2 regions of the Nocardioides aquaticus genome follow, and region 2 is predicted to be linked to the other one. Evidence: riboswitches for the same ligand, from Rfam matches in the RefSeq annotation. Region 2 holds a riboswitch; the other holds the start of a gene.
What was found. Region 2 has a riboswitch for cobalamin ahead of ENKNEFLB_RS01390 (VWA domain-containing protein). Riboswitches for the same ligand answer to the same signal wherever they lie in the genome.

Region 1: it holds a riboswitch for cobalamin, as region 2 does, so the genes downstream of both, ENKNEFLB_RS08090 (magnesium chelatase subunit D family protein) here and ENKNEFLB_RS01390 (VWA domain-containing protein) in region 2, are expected to answer to the same signal.

The regions. Positions count from the first base shown of each region.
Region 1 covers NZ_CP075371.1:1,681,937-1,685,466, reverse strand. Annotated here, with positions in the region: gene cobJ (precorrin-3B C(17)-methyltransferase) at 1-913, shown strand, start outside; gene ENKNEFLB_RS08095 (cobalt-precorrin-4/precorrin-4 C(11)-methyltransferase) at 915-1,793, opposite strand; cobalamin riboswitch at 1,939-2,107, shown strand; gene ENKNEFLB_RS08090 (magnesium chelatase subunit D family protein) at 2,131-3,530, shown strand, end outside.
Region 2 covers NZ_CP075371.1:275,576-279,105, reverse strand. Annotated here, with positions in the region: gene ENKNEFLB_RS01400 (cobalt-precorrin-4/precorrin-4 C(11)-methyltransferase) at 1-699, opposite strand, end outside; gene cbiE (precorrin-6y C5,15-methyltransferase (decarboxylating) subunit CbiE) at 696-1,970, opposite strand; cobalamin riboswitch at 2,018-2,184, shown strand; gene ENKNEFLB_RS01390 (VWA domain-containing protein) at 2,331-3,530, shown strand, end outside.

The DNA.
Region 1 (3,530 bases), 1.4 Mb from region 2:
CCGGCTCGAGCACGCGCTCTATGTCGAACGGGCCTCGATGCCCGAACAGCGGTGGCTTCCGGTGGCGGACGTGGACCCTGCGACAGTGCCGTACTTCTCGCTGATCGTAGTGCCGGGAGACTCGCTGCACCAGGAACCGACGGGGCGACGAGCTCACGCCCAGCCAGAGCCGGTCGAGCACACCGCGGAGCTCCTGGTGGTCGGGCTCGGTCCAGGCCCGGAGGGGTGGATCACTCCCGAGGCGACCACAGCGCTGCGCGAGGTGGACCACGTGGTGGGTTACGCGCCGTACGTGAACCGGGTGCCGCAACGCGCCGGCCTGACCAGGCATGCCTCAGGCAACACCGTCGAGCTCGACCGGGCCCGGCTGGCTCTCGACCTTGCACTGCGCGGAGAGAAGGTCGCCGTCGTTTCCGGCGGGGACGCCGGGGTGTTCGGGATGGCCTCGGCCGTCCACGAGGCCGCCGCCGACCCGGCCTACGCTGAGGTGACGATCCGGGTGCTGCCCGGCGTGAGTGCGGTGCAGGCCGTAGCCGCACGGGCGGGCGCGCCCATCGGCGCAGATTTCGCGGTCGTCAGCCTGTCGGACCGGCTCAAGCCCTGGTCGGTCGTCGAACGACGGCTGCGGGCCATCGCTGAAGCCGACCTCGTGCTGGCGATCTACAACCCCGCGTCCCGCTCCCGGACCGACCAGATCGTGCGCGCCCAGAAGCTGCTGCTCGAGCACAAGTCCGCCGCCACGGTCGTGGTGGTGGGTCGCGACATCGGCCGCGAGGAGGAGTCGCTGCGCGTCACCACGCTGGCCGAGCTCGACCCGGAGTCGATCGACATGAAGTGCCTGCTGATCGTGGGGGCCTCGACCACACGTCGTACGGCGTCCGGGAGCGTGTGGACACCGCGGTTCGTCGACTGAGTCAGGACTTCGTCGAGCGGTCTCGCGTCGGGTCGTAGAGGTAGGAGTCCCCACCATCGCGGGGATCCAGAGCCCGCCCGACCATGATCACAGCGGCCTGCCGGAGGCCCGCGTGCTCGACCTGCTCGGCGATGTCGGCGACGGTGCCGTGGAGCACTACTTCACCCGTCTGGCTGGCTCGGTAGACCACGACCACCGGGCAGTCAGCGCCATACTCGCCCACCAGCTCGCTGATCACCTCACGGATCCGAGTGGTTGCCAGGTGGATCACGAGGGTGGCGCGAGTGCGTGCGAAGTGGCGAAGGGCCTCGGTCTCAGGCATCGCCGTCGATCTGGCCTGGGCGCGGGTCAGCACCACGGACTGGGTGATCAGCGGCACCGTCAGCTCGCGACCCACCAGCGCGGCAGCAGCGGCGTAGGCCGGCACCCCCGGCGTCACCTCCCAGGCCACGCCGGCCTCGTCGAGGCGACGGGTCTGCTCGGTCAGGGCCGAGTAGACCGACGGGTCTCCCGACACCAACCGGACGACCTCGAGCCCGTCCCGGTCGGTCTCGAGAAGGTGACCCATGATCTGGTCGAGGTCGAGATGCTGGGTATCGACGAGCTGGGTGTCCGGGGAGCAGTGCCCGAGGACCTCCTCATCGAGGTAGGTGCCCGGGTACAGTCGGGTGAGGCTGCCGGTCACCACCCCGAGCACCGTCGCCGCGCCGCCTACGAAGACCGCATCCGGGGCTGGCAGCTTGTCGAACGCCTCCGGTGCGCGGCCGTGGACAACCCGCAGCGTGGGAACGCCGAGAGACGCGGCGTTGCGGCCGATCCGCGCGGCGCGCTCGGGGTCGGCCTCGACGGCGACAGTCGTACAGGTGGGGTGGGCGCGCATCCACTCGATCCCCACGGAGCCGGCACCGGCACCCGCGCCCTGGCCGGTTCGGGCAGACCCGCCCCCCCGTCTGCACCGAGGCCGACGACAGTGACACGAGAGGGCAGTGAGAAGGACACGACGGCACGCTATCGTGACCGGTGACAGGCACGAGGTGCCCCGAGGTGCCGGACGTCCCACACGGAGCGGGCGGTCTGAGGGGAGAATCTGGGAAGTCGGTGAGAATCCGGCACAGGCCCGCTGCGGTGGTCTGGACGGCGTCCCCGGACGTCGAGCCAGCAAGTCCGAAGACCGGCCTTGCGCCCACGTATTCACTGGCGACGAGCGGGAGCCTCCCATGCCACAGCACTACCCGTTTTCTGCCGTCGTCGGTTCCGACGACATGGCGCTCGCCCTTCTGCTCACCACAATCTCGCCCGACATCGGCGGGGTGCTGGTACGCGGCGAGAAGGGCACCGCGAAGTCCACGATCGTGCGCGCACTCACCACCGTCCTGCCCCCCATCGACGTGGTGGCCGGGGACCGGTTCTCCAGCGACCCCCGCGAAAGCACCACACTCTCCCCCGACGGCCCGTTCGCCTCGGACGCGAAGACCGAGGCGCGGCCGGTGCGTCTCGTCGAGCTGCCCGTCGGTGTCACCGAGGACCGCGTGCTCGGGTCGCTGCACCTTGAGCGGGCACTGTCCGAAGGCCGTGCCGAGTACGAGCCTGGTCTGCTCGCTCGCGCCCACCGCGGGATCCTGTACGTCGACGAGGTCAACCTGTTGCACGACCACCTGGTCGACCTGCTCCTCGACGCCGCCGCCATGGGCCGATCCACTGTTGAACGGGACGGAGTCTCGGTCGAGCACGCGGCACGCTTCGTGCTGGTCGGCACGATGAACCCCGAGGAGGGCGAGCTCCGACCCCAGCTCCTCGACCGGTTCGGCCTCACCGTCGAGGTCGCAGCTTCTCGGGACCCGGCGGTCCGGGTCGACGTCGTACGCCGCCGGCTCGCCTACGACGCAGACCCGGATGGCTTCGCGGCGACGTACGACGATGCGGAGCGGGCCCTCACCGCCCGCATCGTCAAGTCACAGGAGATCGTCGGGACGGTGCACCTCTCCGAGCAGGCGCTGTGGAAGATCGCGGAGGTCTGTGCAGCCTTCGACGTGGACGGTATGCGTGCCGACATCGTGACCGCCCGCACCGCCGTCGCCCACGCGGCCTGGCACGGACGCACCGAGGTCACGCGCGAGGACATCCGGGCGGCGGCTCGGCTGGCGCTCCCCCACCGGCGCCGGCGCAACCCGTTCGACGCACCCGGCCTGGACGAGGACCTGCTCGACCAGGTCCTCGGCGACGATGAGCTCCCGCCTGAACCACCACCGGAGGGCGACGATCAGGGTGACGACGACCCCATCCCCGGCGACGCCCCCGAGCAGGCGCCCGAGGACGACACTCACTCGGAACCGGGGCAGCCAGAGGCTCTGGATGACGGAACATCTGAGGCGCCCTGCGACTCCACGGCCACTCCCGACGAAGTGCAGGATCATCCGGCTCCTGCACCGACCGGATCCGAGGACACGACCCAGGCAACCGTGACAGCGGGCGACCCGTACCGGACCAAGGTGTTCACTGTCCGCGGGACCGGCACCGGCGCGGCTGGCCGCCGGAGTCGGGCAATCACCCAGTTCGGACACCGGGTAGGGACCACACGTCCGGACGGTTCGGGCGGCTCCATCCACCTGATCGAGAC
Region 2 (3,530 bases):
CGCCCGGGGGTCGAGGGCGCGCCCGACGAGGATGACCGCAGCCTGGCGCAGGCCGGCCTCCTCGACGGCGTCGGCGATGTCGGCGACGGTGCCCCGCAGCACGAGCTCCCCGGGCTGGCTGGCCCGGAAGACGACCACGACCGGGCAGTCGGCGCCGTGCTCGGGCTCGATCGTGGCCATCACCTCGCGGGTGCGGGTGACGGCCAGGTGCAGCACGAGCGTGGCGCCGGTCGCGGCGAACCGGGCCAGCGACTCCCGCTCCGGCATCGCCGTGGACCGCGCCTGGGCGCGGGTCAGCACCACCGACTGGGCCACCAGCGGGACGGTCAGCTCGCGCCCCACCAGGGCGGCGGCCGCGGCGTACGACGGCACGCCCGGCACCACCTCCCAGCCGACGCCGGCCTCGTCGAGCCGTCGGCCCTGCTCGGCGACCGCGGAGTAGAGCGACGGGTCGCCGGAGACGAGCCGGACGACGTCCTCGCCCGCCGCGTCGGCCGCCACGAGGTGGCCGACGATCACGTCGAGGTCGAGGCCCTGGGTGTCGACCAGACGGGCGTCGTGGCGGCAGTGGGACAGCACCGCCTCGTCGAGGTACGTGCCCGGGTAGAGCACCACGTCGGCCTGCCCCAGCAGGGCCGCGGCGCGCAGGGTGAGCAGGTCGGCGGCGCCCGGGCCGGCGCCCACGAAGCGGACGGTCATGGCTGCTCCTCCACGGTGCTGGTGCTGGTGCTGGTGGTGGTGGGGACGGTCCAGCTCCACTGGGTGACGGCCCGGGCGGGCGTCCAGCCGCGGAAGGAGCCGATCGGGGCAGCGTGCTCGACCGAGGTGCGGGTCAGCTCGCCGCCGTGGTCGGCGTGCATCCGGGCCAGCAGGGACTCGGTCTCCAGGGTGACCCCGTGCACGACCAGCCGGCTGCCGGGGCCGCGGTCGGCCAGCGCCTGGCGGCACAGGTCGAGCAGGCCGGGCGCCGTGGCGCCGCCGCCGACGAACACCGCGTCCGGGTGGGCCAGCGCGACCGGCAGGGTCGCGACGACCTCCTGGGCGCGGCCGGTGCGGACGTCGAGCGCGGGCACCCCGAGGCCCGCGGCGTTGCGCGCGATCCGGGCGGCCCGCGCGGGGTCGATCTCGACCGCGACGGCCCGGCACGTCGGGTGCGCACGCATCCACTCGACGCCGACCGAGCCGGCGCCCGCGCCGAGGTCCCACAGCAGCTGCCCGGGCTGGGGGGCGAGCCGGGCCAGGGCGGAGGCGCGCAGGTCGCGCTTCGTGAGCTGGCCGTCGTGCTCGTACGCCTCGTCCGGCAGCCCGGCGGTCCACGACCCGACCACGGGCCCGCGCAGGTCGACCGCCACCACGTTGAGCGGGGGGACGCGGGCGTCGGCGGCCGCGTCCCAGGCCGCGGCGGCGGCGTCGAGGCGCGACTCGGTCGGCGCGCCGAGGTCGCCGAGCACCGCCAGCAGCGAGGCGCCGTACCCCTGCCGGACGAGGAGCCGGGCCAGCGCGCCCGGCGTGGTCGCGTCCGAGGACAGCGCGACCACGCGGCGGCCCGGGGCGAGCTCGCGCAGGACGAGCGCGGGGTCGCGGCCCACCAGGCTGACCACCGCGGCGCTCTCGGCCGACCAGCCGAGCCGTCCCCGGGCCAGCGCGACCGACGACAGGCCGGGGTGGACCTCCACGGCGTCGGCGCCGAGCAGGTCGACCAGCGTGGTGCCGACGCCGGACAGCAGCGGGTCGCCGGTGGCCAGGGCGACCACCCGTCGCCCGGCGTGCTCGGCCAGCAGGGACGGCAGGCCCGCGCGCAGCGGCACCGGCCACGGCACGCGGTGCTGACCGGGCCGCGGTTCCAGCAGCGCCAGGTGGCGGGCCCCGCCCAGCACCACCTCCGCGTCGTCGACGAGCGACCGCAGGCGCGCCGGGACGCCCGGCCACCCGTCGGCGCCGATCCCCACGACCGTGATCCTCGCCCTCATGGGCGCCGACCCTAGGGCGTGCCTCCGGAGGGCCGGACTGCGCTAGCGTGGCGGCTCAGCCACGAGGTGCCCCGACGCCCCGGTCACGACCGGACGCCGAGGGGAGAATCTGGGAAGCCGGTGAGAGTCCGGCACAGGCCCGCTGCGGTGACCTGGACGCGCGATCCGGCGTGCTCGAGGAAGTCCGAAGACCGGCCTCGAGGCGCCCATCCGATGGCGGACGAGCGGGAGCCTCCCATGCCAGCGCACTACCCCTTCTCTGCCGTCGTGCCCGCGGGCGACCTCGGCGACATCAGCGGCGACACCAGCGGCGACAGCGGCACCGGCGAGACCGGCGCCCGGCCGGGCGACCTGGACCCGATGGCGCTCGCCCTGGTGCTGACCACGATCAGCCCCGCCATCGGCGGCGTGCTGGTCCGCGGCGAGAAGGGCACCGCGAAGTCGACGATCGTGCGCGCCCTCGCCGCGGTGCTGCCGCCGGTCGAGGTCGTGGCCGGGGACCGGTTCTCCTCCGACCCCGCCGACCGCGGCCGGGAGACCGCGTCGCCGGACGGCCCGTTCGCCTCCGACGCGGCGGTGGAGAGCCGGCCCGTACGCCTCGTCGAGCTGCCCGTCGGTGCGACCGAGGACCGGGTGCTCGGCTCGCTGCACCTGGAGCGGGCGCTGAGCCAGGGCACGGCGGAGTACGAGCCCGGCCTGCTGGCCCGTGCGCACCGCGGCATCCTCTACGTCGACGAGGTCAACCTGCTGCACGACCACCTCGTCGACCTGCTCCTCGACGCGGCGGCGATGGGCCGCGCGACCGTCGAGCGGGACGGGGTGTCGGTCTCGCACGCGGCCCGCTTCGTGCTGGTCGGGACGATGAACCCCGAGGAGGGCGAGCTGCGCCCGCAGCTGCTCGACCGGTTCGGCCTGACCGCCGAGGTCGCCGCCCCCCGCGACCCGGCCCGACGGGTCGAGGTGGTCCGTCGGCGGATGGCCTACGACGCCGACCCGGACGCCTTCGCAGCGGCCTGGGCGCCGGACGAGGAGGCGCTGCGGGCGCGCGTCGCGGCCGCGCAGGCCCTGGTCGGCGACGTCGTCGTCGGCGACGGGGCCCTGCTGCGGATCGCCGAGCTCTGCGCGGCGCTCGACGTCGACGGGATGCGCGCCGACATCGTCACCGCGCGCACCGCCGCCGCGCACGCCGCCTGGCACGGCCGGCGCTTCGTGACGACCGAGGACATCCGCGCCGCGGCCCGCCTCTCCCTGCCGCACCGCCGCCGGCGCAACCCCTTCGACGCCCCCGGCCTCGAGGAGGACCTGCTGGACGACCTGCTGCCCGACGACCCCGACGAGCCCGACCCCGAGCCGCCCGGTGGCGGGGACGGTGGCGGGGACGGTGGCGGGGACGACGGCGGGACGTCAGACGCTCCGGACACCTCCCCGGACGGAGCGCATGACGCTGCGCCGGACCCAGGACCGGACCCGGGACCGGCGGACGGCGGGACGTCAGACGCTCCGGACAACCACCTGGACGGAACGCATGACGCAGGACCGGACCCCGCACCGGACCCCGCT